3 regions of the Corynebacterium qintianiae genome follow, and region 2 is predicted to be linked to each of the others. Evidence: predicted binding sites of a transcription regulator. Region 2 holds the regulator's gene; each other region holds the start of a gene.

Region 1 (6,561 bases), 930 kb from region 2:
CGAGGCGCCGGGCAGCTTTCCGTTCGCTATGTTGTCGGCGATATTAGCAATGAAGTTGTCCGGGTTGACCTGGTAGGGCAGCTCGGTAATCACGATGACCTGGCGGTTGCCCACTTCCTCGATCTCGGTGACACCGCGCATCCGGATTGAGCCACGGCCGGTGGTGTAGGTGTCCTTGATGCCGGTATCGCCGACGATCAGGCCGGAGGTGGGGAAATCGGGGCCCTTCACGCGCTCCATCACAGCGTCAAGGGTGGTCTTCTCGTCCGCAGTGTGGTTGTCCAGGATCCAGTAGATCGCCTCGGCCAGTTCGCGCAGGTTGTGCGGCGGGATGTTGGTGGCCATGCCGACGGCGATGCCGCCGGAGCCGTTCATCAGCAGGTTCGGCACGCGCGAGGGCAAGACGTCGGGTTCCTTCGTCTTGCCGTCGTAGTTCGGGGAGAAGGCCACGGCGTTCTCCCTGATGTCGCGCACCATCTCCATGGCCAGCGGGGTCATCTTGCACTCGGTGTAGCGCATCGCCGCGGGGCCGTCATTGCCGGGGGAGCCAAAGTTGCCTTGGCCGTCGACGAGCGGGTAACGCATCGCCCACGGTTGCGCCATACGCACCAGGGTGTCGTAAATCGCGGTGTCACCGTGCGGGTGGTAGTTACCCATCGTGTCCGCCACCGGCTTCGCCGACTTCACGTACGAGCGTTCGGGGCGGTAGCCGTTGTCGTACATCGCGTAAATAATGCGGCGGTGCACGGGCTTCATGCCGTCGCGCACGTCAGGAAGTGCGCGGCCGACGATGACGCTCATGGCGTAGTCGATGTAGCTCGTCTGCATCTCATCATTGATGTCAATGGGTTGGATGCGGTCGTAGCCGTCACCAGTGAGAGTGTCGTCACTCATTGGTCACCTTTCTTTGAAGTTACCCGGGCGATTCTACAGCGTTGTCTGCGGGTATTGGTGGCGCATGCGGTATCAAAGTGGTATGGCTATGACACTTCGCCTCACCGCAGACGAGGACAGGGCGCTTGTTCTCCTCGCCTCGGCGTGGGGTTGCTCAAAACAGGAAGCGGTGCGGCGGTCGGTGGTCACCGCCGCGGCGCGTTTGATTGACGACGCGACCGTGGCCACGCTCGCCCGATCCCATTCAGAGCACTACGCCGCAACCGAGTCACGGATCAGGCAGGCGCGGGGCAATGAAGGGGTTTAGCCCGGAGCAACTTCTCGTGGTAGCCGACGAGTTCTGCACTGTGCCTCGCGTTCGTGTGCGGTCGTTCTCGGCGCTGTGCGCGGCGGCCGCGGTGCCGGGCGCGCGGGTGCACGGGGTGGCGGTGTTCGATTCGCCTCTCGCGGCAGGCGTCGCGCTGGCGTCCGCGATTGTCGCGTTGCAGCCTCTCACGGACGCCAACGACGCTTTCGCCGAAGTGGCGCGGCGTGTCTACATCGACTGGGCCGAGGTGTGAACCGGCGCGCCTTGTTGCTGCACCGTCTACACTGCGGAATTTATGAAGAAATACACAGCACTCGCCGTCTCCTCGGCCCTCGCGCTCACCCTTCTCTCCGCTCCCTCCGCTGGCGCCACTTTCGGTTCGTCCTCCCCCGTTCTCCGCGAGCCTGCCGAGGGCGAGATGAAGTTCGAGCCGGCTGAGCAGCCAGCGCTCGGCAGCGCGTACACGGGTTCCGCGCCGCTGTCCCTTCTCTTGGCCGCGCTGTCCATCGGAGTGGTGGCAAAGCTGCTCACCGATAACATCCCGGTTTTGCGCCAGGGACTCGACGACATCGCCGCGTCTGTCTGCCTGGCGGGCGCTCCGGGCTCCTCGGAGGCGACCCGTTCCTTCCCCGCAACCGACTTCAACCTCGAACCGCTGATTACTGGCTTACTGGCAGGCCCAGGTGGCGTGGCCTAAGACCGCATGTTACTTTTGTTGCTGTTGTGGCTACAGTGTCGCCTGTGATGTTCGGGCACTGTGGCGGAAGAGCTGCAACCCCCCGGGGCATCGCCCCAGCCCCCCTTTTCAGAGGGTCGGCTGGGGCGTTCTGCATTTTCCATATAATTTTCCTTGGTTACACATGGCAGAGATCTGCGAAACGGCTTAAATTATCGGTGTCATCTGACAACCAACTCGTCCTTCCAAGGAGAAATCATGCAGGTCCGTAAGGCACTCGTCGCAGCTACCGCCACCGCCCTCATCGTCGCCGGCACCCCGGCCGTCGCCAACGCCCAGATCGTCGCCCCTGAGCCCTCCTCCCGCATCGAGATCCCGGGCAGCGTCACCAACTTCTTCGCTGGCTTCTCCCCCGTTTCCTGGGGTGAGACCGAGCAGGCCCTGAAGATCGGTGCCGCGTACCTCCTCCTCAGCCTCGGTTCGTCCGTGCTCGGCAGTGGCATCTACGGCATCACCCGTGTCGCCACTTCCTCCTAGTTTTACGATTAGCTCGGAGTCCGCACGGACGCCGGGCTTTTTCGTACATGCGTTCGAATTGCGGACGTTAATGTCGTAAGCGTGTTCTAGTCTTTGGGCATCTCAAGAAAGGAGGTGCCATGACCACCACGCTTGCATCGCTTATCGACGCCATCGCCAACGCCACCGAGGAAATCTCCGCGACCTTCTCGTCCCCGGAAAAACTGACCTTCGCCGCAGTTCGGGAGGATATGGAGCGGCTGCACGCTGCGTTGGAACAGTTCGGTCTCATCGACGCCTCCTTCGCGTTCATCGCTGACCGTGACGGCGCGGGCTGGGAGGTCGGCGCCAATCACGCCACCCAGTACTTCACCGATGTCCTCGGGTTATCCCGCCACGAAGCCATGGACCGCATCAACCGCGGCAAACGCCTCTTTGGCGAACCGGAAGTGCCGGAACCCCCACGCGACACCGACGTTGATACCGAACGGGAAAGAGAACGGGCACGGGAGGAGGAGCGTCGAAAAGCGGCGGCCGCGAAGGCCCGCGCCGAAGCCCGGAGAAAGGCTGCCCGGGTCAACGTCGAGAAGCAAAAGGTCATTGCCCAGTGCCTGCGTGACCTGAACGAACACGCAGAGCCGGGTTTCGACGAGCTGCATAGCAAGGCGCTAACGGAAGCCAAGAACCGCTCGCCTGAGGACCTGCGCGCATGGTTGCGCGACGAGGTGCGACGCGCAAACCTGGTCGGGCGGGACTACGACGGCAAGAAAGATCCGTTCGCCGCATGGAAGAAACGATCCGTGACTTTCGGCCACCCGGACAACGACGGGTTGGCCCGCCTGATCGTCCACGGGCCAGCCGCAGAGTTATCGCTGCTCAAAGCTCTCATCCAGCCGGGGTACGCGCCCGGCACCAACACGAACCTCGACCCGTCGGAAGACACTCGTACCCGAGCACAGCGCGGCTTCGACCAGTTCATGGCAGTTGCCCGCGCCTACGAGGCCGGGAAGACTCAACGCAACGGCGGGGTGTGCTCCATTATTCTGTCCCTCACCCTCGAAGATTTGCTCGACGCCGACCCCAACACGGTGTTTCCCACCAACACCGGCACGGATCTGAATGCTCTCGACATACTGCGCCTCGGGCTGGGCGGCACCGACTTCGTGCTCCAGCTCGATGACGTCACCGGGCTCCCGCTGTCAATGGGATCTGTACGCCTAGCCACTGTGCACCAAAAGCTCGCCCTCCTTGCCATGCAGGGTGTGTGCGCGTGGGCGGGCTGCACCAAGGCGGGTATGGAAATGGAGGCCCACCACATTCTCGCGTGGAAAGACGGCGGCCTAACCGACATCGAAAACCTGGCCGGTCTCTGCCGCGAGCACCACAGATGTAACAACGATAACAGGGACGGGGCAGGGAACAAGGGGTACGTGGATCTCAACCCCGATACCGGGCGGGTGGAACAGCACCCGGCAGACGGTTCGCCGCCCCGTACCAACGGAACCCACGGCTACCACTCCTCGGCTGGGGCAAAGATCCGGCGACGCGCTACATCGCGCAAACGGCCTCCAGCGCGCGCACCCCAGCCCGTTCTCTTCCCGCCGTAGACGCGGGCGCAACAGCTATGCTGGGTGCAATGAGCGACCTTTCCAAACTCCTCGATGACACCGTGCGGCCCACGGTGGTCAAAGACCTATCCGATCTCGTCGACCGCACCGTTGCCGCACAGTCCGGGCTGACTGGGATGGCCATCAAGTCTGCCGTGGCCGCAGCTAAAAAGGCGGACGGGGATGTCGTATCGAAAAGCATCAACCGTTTCTTGCCGGATATCGTTGACTCCTTGGCTCCCCACTGGAACGACTATGACGCCGAACAGTCGGCCGGTTTCGGCAACTTCCTCGCCTCACGTCAAGACGATGTGACCAACGACGTGCTCACACTCGGCGACCGCTTCGCCCAGCAAGGCCCCGCGGCCGTGCAAAAGGTGTACTCCAGCCTGCGCGGTAAGACCGGCAAGATCATCGCACCCGCGCTGCCCGAGTTCGGCGACATCGTCGAGCGCCACGCGAAGTAGCACCCCAAGTAGCACCTACGCGAAGTTCTCCTCGTAGAACCGCACAAACCGGCGGCCGGTGATCTCGGGCTCACGTGCCCACCGGTTGTGCCCGAGATTGCCTTTCAGCTCCTCCACCTTTGGATGCGCTGATGGGATGTGCATGGCAAGCGCTTCTGCGGACGCAATGGTGCAGTCCTCATCGTCGTTGAAACGGGTGTACAGGACCGGCACCCTCACATCCAGCAGTGCGTTCTTATAGTCCCTACCGGCAAGGTGCGAGACGGAGTTCGTCCGCGAGATCCCCATCCATTCGCGCACGTGCCTGCCCGACTGACGTCCGTAACCCGCGATGTCCAGCTTGCCGCCCGGCCAGTACCCCAGCAGGCGCGAAACCCCACCCATGAACGGGGCGCCAAAGTATAAGGTGCGCCTCGTCTTCGGGTTGAACGCCTTCCAGTACGGGCTGCCGGTCCCTACTCCCATCAGACCCAGCACGTTGAGCTCGCGGGAACGGGGGTCAGCCAGGAAGAGGGTGCCGATCTGCCCTCCCATGGAATGGGTGAGGAGGATGACCGGGTGGGCGTCGTCAAGCGAAAGCTCTCTCTTAGCCGCCTCGATGGTCAGAGGGTAATCCTCGGTAACCATGGTGTGGTACGCCCACGAGTTTGCACGGGTAGCTACGGCGGTGCTGGTGCCCTGCCCGCGCAGTTCGCCAATCGCCGCGGGAAAACCGCGGGAAGCCAGCCACTCCGCCATCGGCCGGTAGTAACGCGCGCCCACACCGAAGCCGGGCCACATCACCACCAACGGCTTGTGGGAGCCCGCCGCCGGAAAAAGCAGCACTGTGCTAGTCGAGCCGTCGGGAAGCGTGATGTCTACGGAAGCCATGCGGAAAGTGTAACCGCCCTTACACGTCGAGGAAGCGAACGTCCTTCGCCTTGCGGGTGATGAAGGAGCGGCGGGCCGCGACGTCGTCGCCCATGAGGATCGAAAACAGCTCGTCGGCGCGCTGCGCATCCTCCACATCCACACGACGCAGGATGCGGTGCTCCGGGTCAAGCGTGGTCTCCCACAGCTCGCTCGGGTTCATCTCACCGAGACCCTTGTAGCGCTGGATGCCGTCATCGGTGTTGATCTTGCGGCCGGATTCTTGACCCTCCGCCAACTGCTCGTCGCGCTCACGGTCGGAGAACGCGTAACCCGGCTCGCCCTTGGCCCACTTCAGCTTGTACAGCGGCGGGTTGGCCAGGTAAACGTGGCCCTGCTCGATGAGCTCCGGCATGAAACGGAACAGGAGGGTGAGCAGCAGCGTCGCGATGTGCTGGCCGTCGACGTCGGCGTCGGCCATGAGCACGATCTTGTGGTATCGCAGGCGCGAGACGTCAAACTCCTCGTGGATGCCGGTGCCGAGCGCCGTGATGATCGCCTGGACCTCGGCGTTCTTCAACACCCGGTCCATGCGGGCCTTCTCCACGTTGAGGATCTTTCCGCGCAGGGGCAGGATCGCCTGGTACATGGAGTCGCGGCCCTGCTTGGCGGAGCCTCCCGCGGAGTCACCCTCCACGATGAAAAGCTCGGAGGCCTTCGGATCCTTGGAGCGACAGTCAGCGAGCTTGCCGGGCAACCCGCCCATGTCGCCGGCGGACTTGCGGCGCACCAGATCGCGCGCCTTTCGCGCCGCCTGGCGGGCCTGCGAGGAGGAGACCGCCTTGTTGATGATTACCTTCGCCTCTGCTGGGTTGGCGTCGAACCAGTCGGAGAGGTGCTCGTTGACGACGCGTTGCACGAAGCCCTTGATCTCGGTGTTGCCGAGCTTGGTTTTGGTCTGGCCCTCGAACTGCGGGTCGCCGACGCGCACCGACACGATCGCTGAGAGACCCTCGCGGCAGTCGTCGCCGGTTAGGTTGGGCTCCTTGTCGCGCAGCAGCTTGTGGTCGCGCGCGTAACGGTTCATCAGCGAGGTCAGCGCCGCGCGGAAACCTTCCTCATGGGTGCCACCCTCGTGGGTGTTGATCGTGTTGGCGAAGGTATGGACGGACTCTTTGAAGCCGTTATTCCACTGCATGGCCACCTCGGCCTCGTGGTCCTTGCCCTTGGCCTCGAACCCGATGA
Region 2 (6,561 bases):
GTTCGCACAGCGTCTAGGCACGCCCAAGCCCGTGAGTCAGCGGCGGGTGGAGAAAATGATCGACACCCTCGCGTAGTGCTCGTCAACGCGAAGCCGTGGGCCGGCACTAGAAGGCGTCGCGGTCTCGGCGACGCATGAGGCGGATCTCGGATTCGAAGTCGTCGGCAGATTCGAAAGATTTGTACACGGAGGCGAAACGCAGGTACGCCACCTCATCGAGCGCCCGCAACGGCTCGAGGACGGCCAGCCCGACGTCGTTCGCATTAACCTGAGAACTCCCCTGGCCACGCACCGTTTCCTCCACTTGTTGAGCGAGGCGTTTGAGCGCATCATCCGAAACATCCCGGCCTTGGCACGCGCGGCGCACGCCACTGATCAGTTTGTCCCGGTCGAAGGGCTCGCTCACCCCGTTGCGCTTAACCACCATGAGAATAGCCTTCTCCACGGTAGTGAACCGGCCGCCGCAATCCGAACACTCGCGTCGGCGGCGGATAGCGGATCCCGCATCAATCACGCGGGAATCGAGCACCCGCGACTGTTCGTGATGGCAAAACGGGCAGTGCATGGCTAAAATCCTACTCCCGCTCACCCTCAACCAGCCTAACGAGCGTGAGCGGTTACATTCTCCACCGTAGAAACTTCGGGGTGTATTGCAGCATCACCGGAGAACGCACCGCCGGCGGCCGAACCGAGGATGAGTGCCAGTCCGAGTGCCGCACCCATAAAAACGTTTGCACGGTTTTCGTGGCGAGTTTCGAACGCTTCCTCCCGCGTGGGGCGTAGCCCTATTTCACCGAGCGGACGGCGCTCACGATTTCGAGAGCCCGGTTCCAGCGTTCGAACATGGACCGCCTTTCGCGCGGCGGGTGCCGATGCCGGAAGGTCCCACATGTCGGCCGGAAGAGTGCGCAGTAAGGCCGGCCCCTCGGACGTCGGTGCTGTATAAACGCGTTCAAGCTGAATGGTCATTGTCGTCTCCTTTGTTGTCTGCCCTTATTGTACGAGCGGGTCGGACACCGTCGAACACTTAACCGTTCACATGTTCGATTCCGCCTCTGTGTTCGATTTATAGCACCGGCAAAGCTCGTTGTCCAGAGGAGCGACGAAAATGTCGAACAAACTTGCCACTTCTGGTAGTTTTGCAGGCGCAGCATGAAACACGCCGTCAACGGCAACACGAGGAGCACCGATGCCACGCAAGAAAGACAATCCGAACAATCTCGATATGAGTGTCCTGTCCGACAGACAGCGGCGCATCCTGGAGGTCATTCAGGACGCAGTGGTCCTGCGGGGTTACCCGCCAAGCATCCGGGAGATCGGTGACGCCGCCGGCTTGCAGTCCACGTCCTCCGTCGCTTACCAGCTCAAGGAGCTGGAGAAGAAGGGCTTCTTGCGCCGCGATCCGAACAAGCCGCGCGCTGTGGATCTCCGCCACCTCCCCGACTCCGCCGCGCCGTCGCGGAAGGTGAAGCCGAAGTCGGAGCCAACCCCGGAGGAGGCCTCCCAGCCACGCTTCGTCCCGGTCGTGGGACAAATTGCCGCGGGCTCGCCAATCCTCGCCGAGGAGAACATCGACAACTACTTCCCCCTGCCGCAGGAGCTGCTCGGCGAGGGCGAGCTCTACATGCTGCAGGTTGTGGGTGAGTCCATGCGCGACGCCGGCATCCTCGACGGCGACTGGGTTGTGGTGCGCTCCCAGCCGGTTGCGGAGGAGGGCGAGTTTGTCGCCGCGCTTTTGGACGGCGAAGCGACTGTCAAGGAGTTCCACAAGGACTCCACCGGCGTCTGGCTGCTCCCCCATAATGACGCTTTCTCCCCGATAAAGGGGGACGAGGCTGAGATCATGGGCCGCGTAGTTTCCGTTTTCCGCACCCTGTAGCGCCCTGCTACGCCCGTTCGCTAACCCCGGTCGGGGGCGAGCGGGCGCAATCTCACTTAACCGGGCATGTTTCTTTTGGAACAATGGCATGCGGTTCCTCCCGCCCCCTGCCCCCTTCAAGGACTGCCTGAGTATGTACGCAGAAGAACGCAGACGCCAGATCGCGTCGTTGACCGCGGTCGAGGGCCGCGTCAACGTTACCGAGCTGGCTGAGAAGTTCGACGTGACCGCCGAGACAGTCCGGCGCGATCTTGCCGTGCTCAATCGCGAGGGAGTGGTGCACCGGGTGCACGGCGGCGCCGTGGCCAGCCAGTCGTATCTCACCACCGAGTTCCCGCTCGACGCCCGATCCCGTTCCGCGTCCGCCGCAAAGTCCACTATTGCGCGGGCTGCCCTGAAATACCTCCCCGGTCAGTCCGAGGGCGGGATCTTCCTCGACTCCGGCACGTCCATCAACGCGTTTTCCAGCCTGCTGGCCTCGGACCCGCGGGCGCGTTCGTGGCCGATCGTAACTAACTCTCTGCCTATCGCCCTGGAGCTTTCGACCTCGGGCCTGCCTCACGTTCAGCTTCTGGGCGGGTCGGTCCGCGCAATCACCCAAGCAGTTGTCGGTGCCACCGCGCTGCGCTCCCTCGCGCTCATGCGCGCCGACGTCGCCTTCATCGGCACCAACGCGCTGAGTGTCGACCACGGCCTGTCCACCGCCGACGCCCAAGAGGCAGCGATTAAATCGGCGATGGTCACCAACGCCCGCACCGTCGTCGTGCTGTGCGACTCCACGAAGCTGGGCAACGATTACCTCGTCAGCTTCGCATCACTTGACGAGGTCGATGTCGTCATCACAGACTCAGCGGCACCGTCGTCCTTCGTCACCGAGCTCACTGAGCTCGGCATCGAGGTTGTCACCGCGGAGCCCTAGAAGCGCAAAAAACGCGCACGCTATTGCCCACCCGGGCACAATCGGACATAATTGGGGGTAGCCCGACCATGAGGAGCCCGCACCGTGATCATCACATTCACCCCCAATCCCAGCATCGATGCCACACTCGAGCTGGACTCGTTTGAGAAGGGCGGGGTCAACCGCACGATCAGTGCCCGCCGGGAAGCCGGGGGCAAGGGAATCAACGTGTCCCACGCCTGCGCAAACGCCGCACACGACACTCTCGCGATCGCGCCGTGCGGCCCCACGGACCCGTTCTCCCTGCTCTGCCGCAACGCGGGGATCCCGCTGCGCGCCGTCTCCATCGAAGGCGCTATCCGCACCAACACCACGCTGACTGAACACGACGGTGAGACAACCAAAGTCAACGAGACCGGCCCAATGCTCAGCGATGACGACGTCGAGCGCATTACCGACGTGCTCGTCGCCACGGTGGCCGAGTCGCGCACCGACGCCGTAGTCATGGCCGGCTCGCTACCCCCCAGTGCGCCTGCGGAGTGGTACGCCATCCTTGCCGCCCGGCTTCGCAAAGCGTGTCCCGGAGCGGTAATCGCGGTGGACACCTCTGACGAGCCGCTCATCTCTCTGGGCAAGCACCTGACCACCGCCGCGCCCGACGTAATCAAACCCAACGCGTTCGAACTCGCCCAGCTCACCGGCGCCGACGGCGAGCAGCTGGAAGATCAGGCGGCGCGGGGGGACTACACCGAGATAGTGCGCTCGGCGCGCGAGCTCGTCCACGCGGGCGTGAGGGAGGTTTTGGTCACGCTCGGTGCTTCCGGAGCGTGCCTGATCACCCGCGACGCCGCCTGGGCCGCGACCCCACCGCCGGTCACACCGCGCTCCACAGTGGGCGCGGGCGACTCTGCGCTGGCCGGCTACATTATGGCCCGCGTCGCGGGCGAAGAACTCCCCGATTGCCTGCGCCGCAGCGTCGCCTACGGTTCCGCCGCCGCCGCCAAACCCGGCACCGGAATACCCGCACCCGACGAAATTGACTTGGAGAACACGCTCGTCGTTTCTATCCCCGCAACATCAAAGGAACTGCCATGAACCAACTCATCACCCCGGAGCTCGTCGGACTCGACGTGGACTTCGGCGCCTCGCCCGGCGAGGTCATTGCCCGCCTGGCCGATCTCGTTCACGACGCAGGCAGGACGAACGACCCCGCGCAGCTCGCAGCAGACGCCGCAGCGCGCGAGGAGAAGGCGGGAACGGGAGTGCCCGGGCGCGTCGCCATTCCGCACACCCGCACGTCTGCAGTGACCGAACCCACGCTGGCGTTCGCGCGCCTGTCCCGCCCGGTGGACTTCTCCGGCCCGGACGGTGACACCGACCTGGTCTTCCTGATAGCCGCCCCCGAAGGCGGCGGTAAAGAGCACCTGAAGATTCTGTCTACGTTGGCCAGGGCCCTGGTGCGTGGGGAGTTCGTCGATAAGCTGCGCGCGGCGGCGACGCGGGAGGAAGCCGTTGAGATCATCCTCGCTGTAGTTAGCGCCCCGAAGAAGACACAGCCTGCCGCAACCGCGAAGAAGTACCGCATTGCGGTTGTCACCTCGTGCCCGACCGGCATCGCCCACACCTACATGGCGGCGGACGCGCTGGCCCAGGCGGCGCAGAACCGCGACGACGTGGAGCTGCGGGTCGAACCGCAGGGCTCCTCGGGTTACGAGCCACTTGACAGTGACTTCATCAGCGGAGCCGACGCCGTCATCTTCGCCCACGACGTCGCCGTGCGCAGCAAGGGGCGGTTCGCGGGCAAGCCGGTTGTGGATGTGCCGGTCAAGCAGGGCATCAATAAGCCAGCCGAGCTTATCGACGCCGCCGTCCACGCCGCCGAAAACCCCGACTCCCCCACTGTCGCCGGCGGCTCGTCCGAAGACGACGCATCGGCGGGTGCGGGCGAATCTTGGCCGAAACGCATCCAGCAGGCGGTGATGACGGGCGTGTCCTACATGGTTCCGTTCGTCGCCGCCGGCGGCCTGCTGCTCGCGCTCGGTTTCCTCGTGGGCGGGTACGACATGGCCAACGGGTGGCAAGCTCTGGTGACCAACTTCTCGCCGACGAACCTGCCCGGCAACCAGGTCACTGTCGACGGCGAGTTGATGACGTTCGAGCGCTCCGGGTGGCTGCTCTACCTCGGCGCGGTGCTGTTTGCCACGGGACAGATGGGCATGGGCTTCGTCGTGTCCGCCCTATCCGGCTACATAGGCTACGGCCTGGCGGGACGCCCCGGTATTGCCCCGGGTTTCATCGGCGGCGCGATCTCCGTGTTGCTGGGCGCCGGTTTCATTGGCGGCCTGGTCACCGGCATCGTAGCCGGCGTGGTCGCCTACTGGATTCAGTCGTGGACGGTGCCGCGCTGGCTGGGCTCGCTCATGCCGGTCGTCATCATCCCTCTGCTGACCTCGCTGTTCATCGGTCTTCTGATGTTTCTCCTGCTCGGCCGACCACTCGGTGCGATCATGGTCGGCCTCGAGGGTTGGTTGGAATCCATGAGCGGGTCGTCTGCCGTCTTGCTCGGAGTGATCATCGGGCTGATGATGTGTTTCGACCTCGGCGGGCCCGTGAACAAGGCCGCCTACTTGTTCGGCACCGCGGGCTTGTCCGCGGGCACGGAGGCCAGTTTCCAGATCATGGCGGCCGTCATGATCGCGGGCATGGTGCCTCCGATCGCGCTGTCCATAGCGACATTCCTGCGCGCGAAGCTGTTCACCCCGGCAGAACAGGAAAACGGCAAATCCGCCTGGCTGCTCGGATTGTCCTTCGTCTCGGAGGGAGCGATCCCGTTCGCGGCGGCCGACCCGCTGCGCGTCATCCCGTCAATGATGCTCGGCGGCGCAACTGCGGGCGCGGTGTCGATGGCGTTGGGCACCGGTGTGCAGGCGCCTCACGGCGGCATCTTCGTCATCTTCGCGTACGACCCGTGGTGGGGGATGTTCGCCGCGCTCGCAGCAGGCGTCGTGGTGGCGACAGCTGCGGTGCTCGCCGCGAAGCAGTTGTGGCCCAATAAGGCTATCGAGCGGGCCGCCGCGGCTGAGTCGCCTGCCCCGCAGCCCGCGTCCACGTAGACTTGTCATACCCGAACGAAAGGATTTTTCTGATGGCAACCAAGACTGTGAAGGTTGGATCCACCGTTGGCCTGCACGCGCGCCCGGCGACGATTATCGCCGACGCCGCCGGTGAATACGACGAGGAGGTCGTGCTCACCCGAGTCGGCGACGACGAGGACGACGAGACCGACGCCGCGTCCTCGCTCATGATCATGGCAATGGGTGCGGAGTTCGGCGACGAGGTCACCGTCACCTCCGACAACGCTGAGGCTGTAGACAAGATCGCCGCCTTGATCGAGCAGAACCTCGACGCGGAGTAAGGGCTTCTAACCAGCCCTGTTGTACTGGCCTTCGCCGATCGTGGCGAAGGCCCATTTCATGAGCGGGTAGGCCACGATGATGCCCACCGAACCCAGGGCGATCCCGTTGAATTCGATGGAACCGAGCGTCAGCGAGAGGTCGCCAATACCCACGATGAGCGCCACGGCGGCCGTAATCAAGTTAACGGGGTTGGTGAGATCCACTCGGTTGTCCTGCCAGATGCGTACGCCCAGCATGCCGATCAACCCATAGAGCACCAGGCACGCGCCGCCGAGCACGCCGACGGGGATGCTAAACACCACCGCGCCGAACTTCGGGATAAAAGCCAGCACGATGGCGAACAGGGCAGCCACCCAATACGCGGCGGT
Region 3 (6,561 bases), 220 kb from region 2:
GCAACTCGGCCGCCTCGGGATTGGTGGAGTCGAGGCGGGCCAGGGCTGTGGCGAACAGTACGGTGCGCTTGCCTTCCCGCAAGTCGTCGCCTGCGGGTTTGCCGGTCACGGTCTCGTCACCGAACACGCCAAGCAGGTCGTCGCGAAGCTGGAAGGCGATCCCGATGTCGCGGCCGTACCCGCGGAAGGCTTCGACCGTCGCCGCAGGTGCCCCGGCGAGCGCCGCGCCGAGGTGGAGCGGGCGCTCGATGGTGTACGCGGCGGTTTTATAGCGGTTGACCTTGTCTGCCATATCCACGGACTCGTCGGCTGCCGCCTCGAGGGCGATGTCCAGCAGCTGGCCCCCGATGACCTCGGTGCGCATACCGCGCCACGGCTCCGCAGCGCGGTGCAGAGCCGCCTCGCTCACACCCGAGTAGCGCCACATGTCCTCCGCCCAGATCAGGGCGAGATCGCCGATGAGGATGGAAGCGTTGCGGCCGTAAACTGCGGCATCGCCGAACAGGTTGCTGCTGCGGTGGCTGGCCTCGATAGCGCGGTGCACGGTGGGGTTGCCGCGGCGGGTGTCGGAGGCGTCGATGATGTCGTCGTGAATTAGCGCGCAGGCCTGGATGAGTTCGAGCGAGCTGACCGCACGAAGGACGGCTGCCGGATCCTCCGACTGTGTGCCACCGGCGCCGATGAAACCTGCCCACGCGTAGAGCGGGCGGATACGCTTTCCCCCGCCGAGGACGAAATCGCGCAGGTGCGCGGCCGATTCGGCGACGGGCGCCCCGATCTTCTCCACGTCGGGCCGGCGTTCGTCGAGGAATGTCTCCAGCGCGCGCTCGACTTGGGCGGGGATGTCAGACAGACGCGACGCACCCTCCGTGGTTTGACTCGGATTCACGGCCACGACTACCTCCACGTGCCTTCAAGCGTCAGAATTGTTCCACACCAACCCTACCCGGCAGGATCGAGCGGCAATTCGCGGCCCAGAATGGCGAATGGGCGGGCATCGCCTGTGTATAGGAAGTCGCGCAGGATGTCCGCGAAACCGAGCTTGCGGTACAGGCCGAAGGCGTTATTGGATTCGTTGGGGACCTCGGGCGTGGAGAGGAGGGCCCACCGCGCAGGAGCGTTCCATAGCAGCTCGGTAAGCAGAGATCGTCCGATGCCTGCCCCCTGGCGGGAGGGGTCCACATGCACCTCCGCTACCTCGAAGTAATTGTTCATCATCTCCCGGTGTTGGGTAGTCGGGCCGCCGTGACGGCGTAGGCCCTGCAGTAGCTGCTGGTCCCACCAACGGTCTCTGCTACCGAGGAAACCGTACGCGATACCGACGATGCGCTCCTCGCCACCGTCAACCTCGACGGCCACCACTGCCGTGAACCCCGGCCAGACAATTTCCCTGCGCCACACCGCAATTCGTTGCATCCGGATCTCGGGGTTGTAACCCATTGCTGAGAGGTAGATGTCGACGAGGTCGGGGGCTAGGAGAACGAACTCGGGCCCGCTGAGGCGGCGAATGGACACAGTCACGCCTCTATGGAACCACGCGCGCTCGCCTAGGTGTGCGGATTCCAGCGAATCGGACCTAAAGGCGAACATATGTTCTAACGCTGAGTGTTGCATGTCGAACGTGCGTTTTAGTCTGTGGCCAACAAAAGAGTAAACCTACAAGCTGGGAGGCAACCCCATGAACAGCATCGTGTCAGCAACCACCAACTCCGTTCTCGGTTCCGGCGCCGGCATGTCGCAGCGCGACGCATTTCTTAGTTCCGCGTACGCTCTTCTCGCCCAGGCGAAGGAGGATTTCGACCTAGGGGCGTTCGATGTGGCCCTGGAGAATTCGTATCGCGCGGCATTGCGGGTGGCAGGGTCGGTCAACGCCGATTCGCCAGTCATACAGAAGCGAAAGCGGTTACCCACGAGCGCGTGGGAGAAGCTCGCCCTAACCTCGGACCGCGGTAAGGAATGGGCGGCGGCGTTCTCGGCGTACTCCCGGGAACGCGGCCGCGTTGTCTCCGGTATCGAGGCCAACCCAGACCCTCACGCGGTCCGGACTCTCATCGAGTTGACGAGCCAGTTCCTGGAGGACTCGACTCCTGGGGTGACCGGGGTAACGCTGGTGGCGTGATCGGAAGTGTGCTGTCTGCGGGGAAGCGCGCGACGGTCAGGAACAATCTGGATACACTCTCCGTTATATAAGGTGTAGAGAAAGCTTGAGTCACCCCAACGGTAGAGCTGGAGAGAAACACAGTGTCCCTTTCGGAGCAGGAACAGCGCACCCTTCGCGAGATTGAGCAGTCGCTCCTCGCTGAGGACCCTAAGTTTGGCAACCGAGTGCCGAGCGGCGCTGGCCTGGCGGGTCCAAACGGTGGTGGCCAGCTGACGATGCGCAGTGCGGCGCTTATGATCTTCGGGTTAGCGCTACTGATCGGTGGTGTCGCCTTGGCGACAGTCAACGTGTGGTTGGTCGCCCTCAGCGTAATCGGGTTCGCCGTCATGTTCGCAGGCGGCGTCATGGCCCTCAAATCGCCGTCGCGCGGACCAGTCGTCTCCGGGCGTCCGGCACCTCGGGTGGAGCGATCCGCCCGAACCTCCAAGATGGAGGAGAACTTCAAGCGTCGCTTCGAGGGGCAGTAGCGCCCCACCACACTCTTAAACCCGCCCGGTATCGCTGGGCGGGTATTTTTGTGCCCCACTTTCCGCCACCCGACGCTCCCACTTTCACCTACTTTGTACGTGCCCATGACCAAGTTCTGCGCTCGGTGGAGTCCGACGTGTTTTTTCTGTAATTAGCTGAGGAAAAAATCGTGCGATGGGGTTAATGATGTGCGCGAAGTGGCGGGAAAACAGCACTGGTTGGTTCGGCCTCCCACAAGTATTTTGCGAGTTAACCTGCGGTTTTTCTAAAATTTGGGGGACACGTGTGCCCTAGTGTGGAAAAAGTGGGGGAAAGTGGGATAGAGTGGGGCGTAGCGGAGAGGCGTGGAGGCATTCTGACTACGTGCTGACGCGAATCGCCGCCCGGAAAATTGAACAACCGTAGTCGCAGAGTGAAGGAAGGTGGGCTCCGGATGTTTCTGGGTACCTACACTCCCAAGCTCGACGACAAGGGGCGCCTGACGCTGCCCGCCAAGTTCCGCGAGGACCTGGCGGACGGGTTGATGGTGACCAAGGGGCAGGACCACTCGTTGGCGGTCTATCCCCGCGAGGAGTTTGCGGCACGCGCCCGTAAGGCGGCCGCAGCTTCGCGCACGAACCCCAAGGCGCGCGCCTTTATCCGAAATCTGGCTGCCAGTGCGGATGAGCAAACGCTGGACGGTTCCGGTCGCATCACGCTGTCACCTGCGCACCGCGACTATGCGCACCTGTCAAAGGAGTGCGTGGTCATCGGTTCAGTCGATTTTTTGGAGATCTGGGACGCGCAGTCCTGGGCCGACTACCAGCAAGAAACCGAGGCCGCCTTCGCGGCGGCCGATGACGACGACATTCTCTCCGGTCTGTTGTAGGACTGACTACCCGACAAGCAGGCACGACTACGGAGAGCGTGTACGGACTCTGTCCGGGGCGTGAAGCGTTCTGGTGTACTTCCCCGACATCAGAACAGCCGCCTCGGGCAGGGCCCTATACGTTCCCCACATGGACAACAACGCGCGGCGGCACACTGAAGGGGGTGGATCCGGTGGCACAAGCAGGCAACGATGCGTCCAAGACATCCGGCATTGCGGACATGGACTTCGGGCTGAAGCCCAACCATGGGCACGTCCCCGTCATGCGCGACCGCATGGCAGACCTCCTCGCCCCAGCGATTGAGGCGTTCGGCGCTGACGCCGTGATCGTCGACGGCACCCTCGGTGCCGGCGGGCACACCGAGCATTTCCTCGACACGTTTCCCCTCGCCTGCGTTATCGGCGTGGACCGCGATCCAGCGGCCCTGCGAGACGCGTCGAACAGGCTCGGCCGTTTCGGCGATCGGTTCGTGGGAGTGCAGGCGCGTTTCGACGAGATCGGCAACGCGATCGATGAGGGAAAGGGGCCCGTGTTCGACAAGGCGCGAACCGCCGGTATCGCGGGTGCACTGTTCGACCTCGGTGTTTCTTCGATGCAGCTGGACCAAGAGGAACGCGGTTTCGCATACCGGGTCGACGCGCCCCTCGACATGCGGATGGATCCCACAACCGGAATCACCGCCGCCGACGTGCTTAACACCTACAGTCACGGTGACCTCGCGCGGATCCTCAAAACCTACGGTGACGAACGCTTCGCCGGCAAGATCGCGTCCCACGTCCTCAAGGAACGAGAGAAAGAACCGTTTACGCGAAGCGGGCGCCTGGTTGAGCTCATCTACCAGGCGATTCCGGCCGCTACCCGCCGTACCGGTGGCCACCCGGCCAAGCGAACGTTCCAGGCCCTGCGCATCGAGGTCAACCAGGAGCTCGACGCGCTTGAGAACGTCATCCCCGTGATCACGGACGCGCTCGGCTCATCCGGCCGTGTGGTGTTTATGAGTTACCAGTCGCTCGAAGACAAGATCGTCAAGACCGCGCTGAACGCCCTGAGCACCTCGACCACGCCGGCCGGGTTGCCAATGGATCTCCCCGGCACCGCAGCCGGGTTCCGGTCTATCACCAGCGGGGCAGAGAAGGCCTCGGAGGCCGAAATCGAGCAGAACTCTCGAGCTGCCCCGGTGCGTGTCCGGGGCGTCGAGAAGCTTTCCCACCCCAGCCCGTAACCGACCCGCAGCGAACGCAGACAATGAAAGGCACACACGCCATGGGAGCAAGCCGAGACCTCACCGCAGGCGCCCGTTCGGGCACGACCACCCTCGAGCGGCCCGCCGTGCGCAGGACGCGCCCCGCCCAACCCCGCACCCCAGGGGTGGACCAGCCCGTTCAGGCGCCCCGGCGCTATGCGCCGCATGCGCTGCACCCGCGCAACACGCAGGGTTCCGGGCGTCTCGGGTCGAGGCAGGTCGTCTCGGTCCGCGGACGCCGCGTGGGTGAGGTCAACGAGGTTAAAAGGAAGTTCTCCGCGGTCACCGCAATAGCTATTCCTCTCCTCATCCTCGGTGTCATCATTGCGATGTACCTCTCGGGGTTGTCCACGACGCAGTCCTTCGCCGTTCAGGAGCTCCAGGCACGCGAGCGCCAGCTGAACAATGAGGTCGAAACCCTCAACCGCGACCTGGAAAACCTGCAGTCATCGGCCGGCATCGCCGAACAGGCCGCGCAGGCCGGAATGGTCGTTTCCCACGTACCGGGGATTCTCGCCGTCGACGCGGAGGGAACGGTGCACGAGGAGCGGGCCTTCAACCCCGAGGCGACGCAGAAGATGACCGATGTGACCGCGGCCGAGGGCGAGCGCGCACGGGAAGACCGCGCAACGAGCGACCGCGCGGCCACCGCGCAGGTGGGCCGCAACCTCACCGAGTTGCCGGGCGGCAACGTGCTCGGGCAAGAGAACGGGGACACCGCTGCGCCGGCGAACTCCGGCGCCCCGGTGGAGAACCTCGCCCCCTACGCCCCGCGTATCCCGTCCGCGCAGTAGTGGGCCTTTGTCGCCGCCACTGGTGTGGCGGACACAGGGACGGGTCCCGCTAGCGGGCAATATGTAGTGCGTCAAGTATCGTCCCCGGGACGTAAAAGTACAGCGAGGCAGGTGACTTCAGGGTCGTGAACAATTCCAGCACCCGCGTTGCGGAGTCGCAAAAGGCAGTCACGAGGCGCCGGTCGCGGCTGATCGCGGCCGCATTCCTCGCCGCGGCGACACTGCTGGTGGGCAGGCTCGCGTGGGTGCAGATCGCCTGGGGTCCGGAGTTGCAGCAGCAGGCCGAGGCGCAGCGCGCCCGTGTGTATGTCGAACCGGCACGCCGCGGCGACATCGTTGACCGCGCAGGCAACCAGCTGGCGTACACGATGCAGGCGAGGTCTCTGACGGTATCCCCGGTCCTGCTGCGCAAGGAGTTGCGTGAGCAGCAGGAGCTGCAGATGAGTGTCGATGGGCTGTCCCGTGAAGCTATCGACGCCCAGGTCGACGCCCGCGTCGAGGATGTGCTGCGGACCATGGCGAACGAGATCCCAAAGATGATCGAGGGCGCCCACGCCGTCAACGGGGCGCAGGACGAGGACGGGGAAAAGGCCCGCGAAAACCGGGTGAGCTCCAAGGACATCCTTGACAAGCTCCACGCCGACAGCAATTACGAGGTCCTCGTCCGCAACGTCGACCCCGATGTCGCCGCTGAGGTGGCCAAGGATTTCCACGGCGTGGCCGCTGACCACCAGGACATCCGCCAGTATCCGAACGGCGCGGTCGGTGAGAACATCGTGGGCAAGGTGTCCATGGACGGACAGGGCCAGTTCGGCCTCGAGGCGTCCAGCGACAGCGTCCTCACCGGTATCAACGGCCGCTCCACCGAGGACGTCTCCGCCGACGGACAGTCGATTCCGGGCACGCTTCGCGACGCCGTCCCGGCCGTCGACGGGTCCCATGTCAAGCTCACCATCGACGTCGACCTTCAGACATTCGTGCAGCGCACGCTCGAACAGGCGAAGGCGAACTCCCTGGCCAAGGATG

Evidence for each region. The regulator LexA, encoded in region 2, represses DNA repair genes until DNA is damaged. The targets are predictions, from matches to a motif close to CGAACANNTGTTCG.
Region 1: a site for LexA is predicted at 2,457-2,470, ahead of G7Y29_RS00040 (HNH endonuclease signature motif containing protein). Genes of this name have one in related genera too.
Region 3: a site for LexA is predicted at 1,584-1,597, ahead of G7Y29_RS07340 (SAV_6107 family HEPN domain-containing protein). Genes of this name have one in related genera too.

Annotation. Positions count from the first base shown of each region.
Region 1 is NZ_CP064955.1:6,539-13,099, reverse strand. It holds gene gyrA (DNA gyrase subunit A) at 1-894, opposite strand, end outside; gene G7Y29_RS00060 (CopG family transcriptional regulator) at 977-1,201, shown strand; gene G7Y29_RS00055 (TetR family transcriptional regulator) at 1,188-1,454, shown strand; gene G7Y29_RS00050 (hypothetical protein) at 1,497-1,898, shown strand; gene G7Y29_RS00045 (hypothetical protein) at 2,136-2,414, shown strand; gene G7Y29_RS00040 (HNH endonuclease signature motif containing protein) at 2,534-4,000, shown strand; gene G7Y29_RS00035 (DUF6918 family protein) at 4,030-4,467, shown strand; gene G7Y29_RS00030 (alpha/beta fold hydrolase) at 4,483-5,337, opposite strand; gene gyrB (DNA topoisomerase (ATP-hydrolyzing) subunit B) at 5,357-6,561, opposite strand, start outside.
Region 2 is NZ_CP064955.1:1,277,139-1,283,699, forward strand. It holds gene hrpA (ATP-dependent RNA helicase HrpA) at 1-76, shown strand, start outside; gene nrdR (transcriptional regulator NrdR) at 107-565, opposite strand; gene G7Y29_RS06315 (hypothetical protein) at 601-969, opposite strand; gene lexA (transcriptional repressor LexA) at 1,190-1,879, shown strand; gene G7Y29_RS06325 (DeoR/GlpR family DNA-binding transcription regulator) at 2,013-2,798, shown strand; gene G7Y29_RS06330 (1-phosphofructokinase family hexose kinase) at 2,883-3,872, shown strand; gene G7Y29_RS06335 (PTS fructose transporter subunit IIABC) at 3,869-5,890, shown strand; gene G7Y29_RS06340 (HPr family phosphocarrier protein) at 5,923-6,192, shown strand; gene G7Y29_RS06345 (uracil-xanthine permease family protein) at 6,199-6,561, opposite strand, start outside.
Region 3 is NZ_CP064955.1:1,497,091-1,503,651, reverse strand. It holds gene G7Y29_RS07350 (polyprenyl synthetase family protein) at 1-895, opposite strand, end outside; gene G7Y29_RS07345 (GNAT family N-acetyltransferase) at 943-1,521, opposite strand; gene G7Y29_RS07340 (SAV_6107 family HEPN domain-containing protein) at 1,679-2,119, shown strand; gene G7Y29_RS07335 (DUF3040 domain-containing protein) at 2,242-2,628, shown strand; gene mraZ (division/cell wall cluster transcriptional repressor MraZ) at 3,063-3,497, shown strand; gene rsmH (16S rRNA (cytosine(1402)-N(4))-methyltransferase RsmH) at 3,719-4,720, shown strand; gene ftsL (cell division protein FtsL) at 4,762-5,535, shown strand; gene G7Y29_RS07315 (peptidoglycan D,D-transpeptidase FtsI family protein) at 5,661-6,561, shown strand, end outside.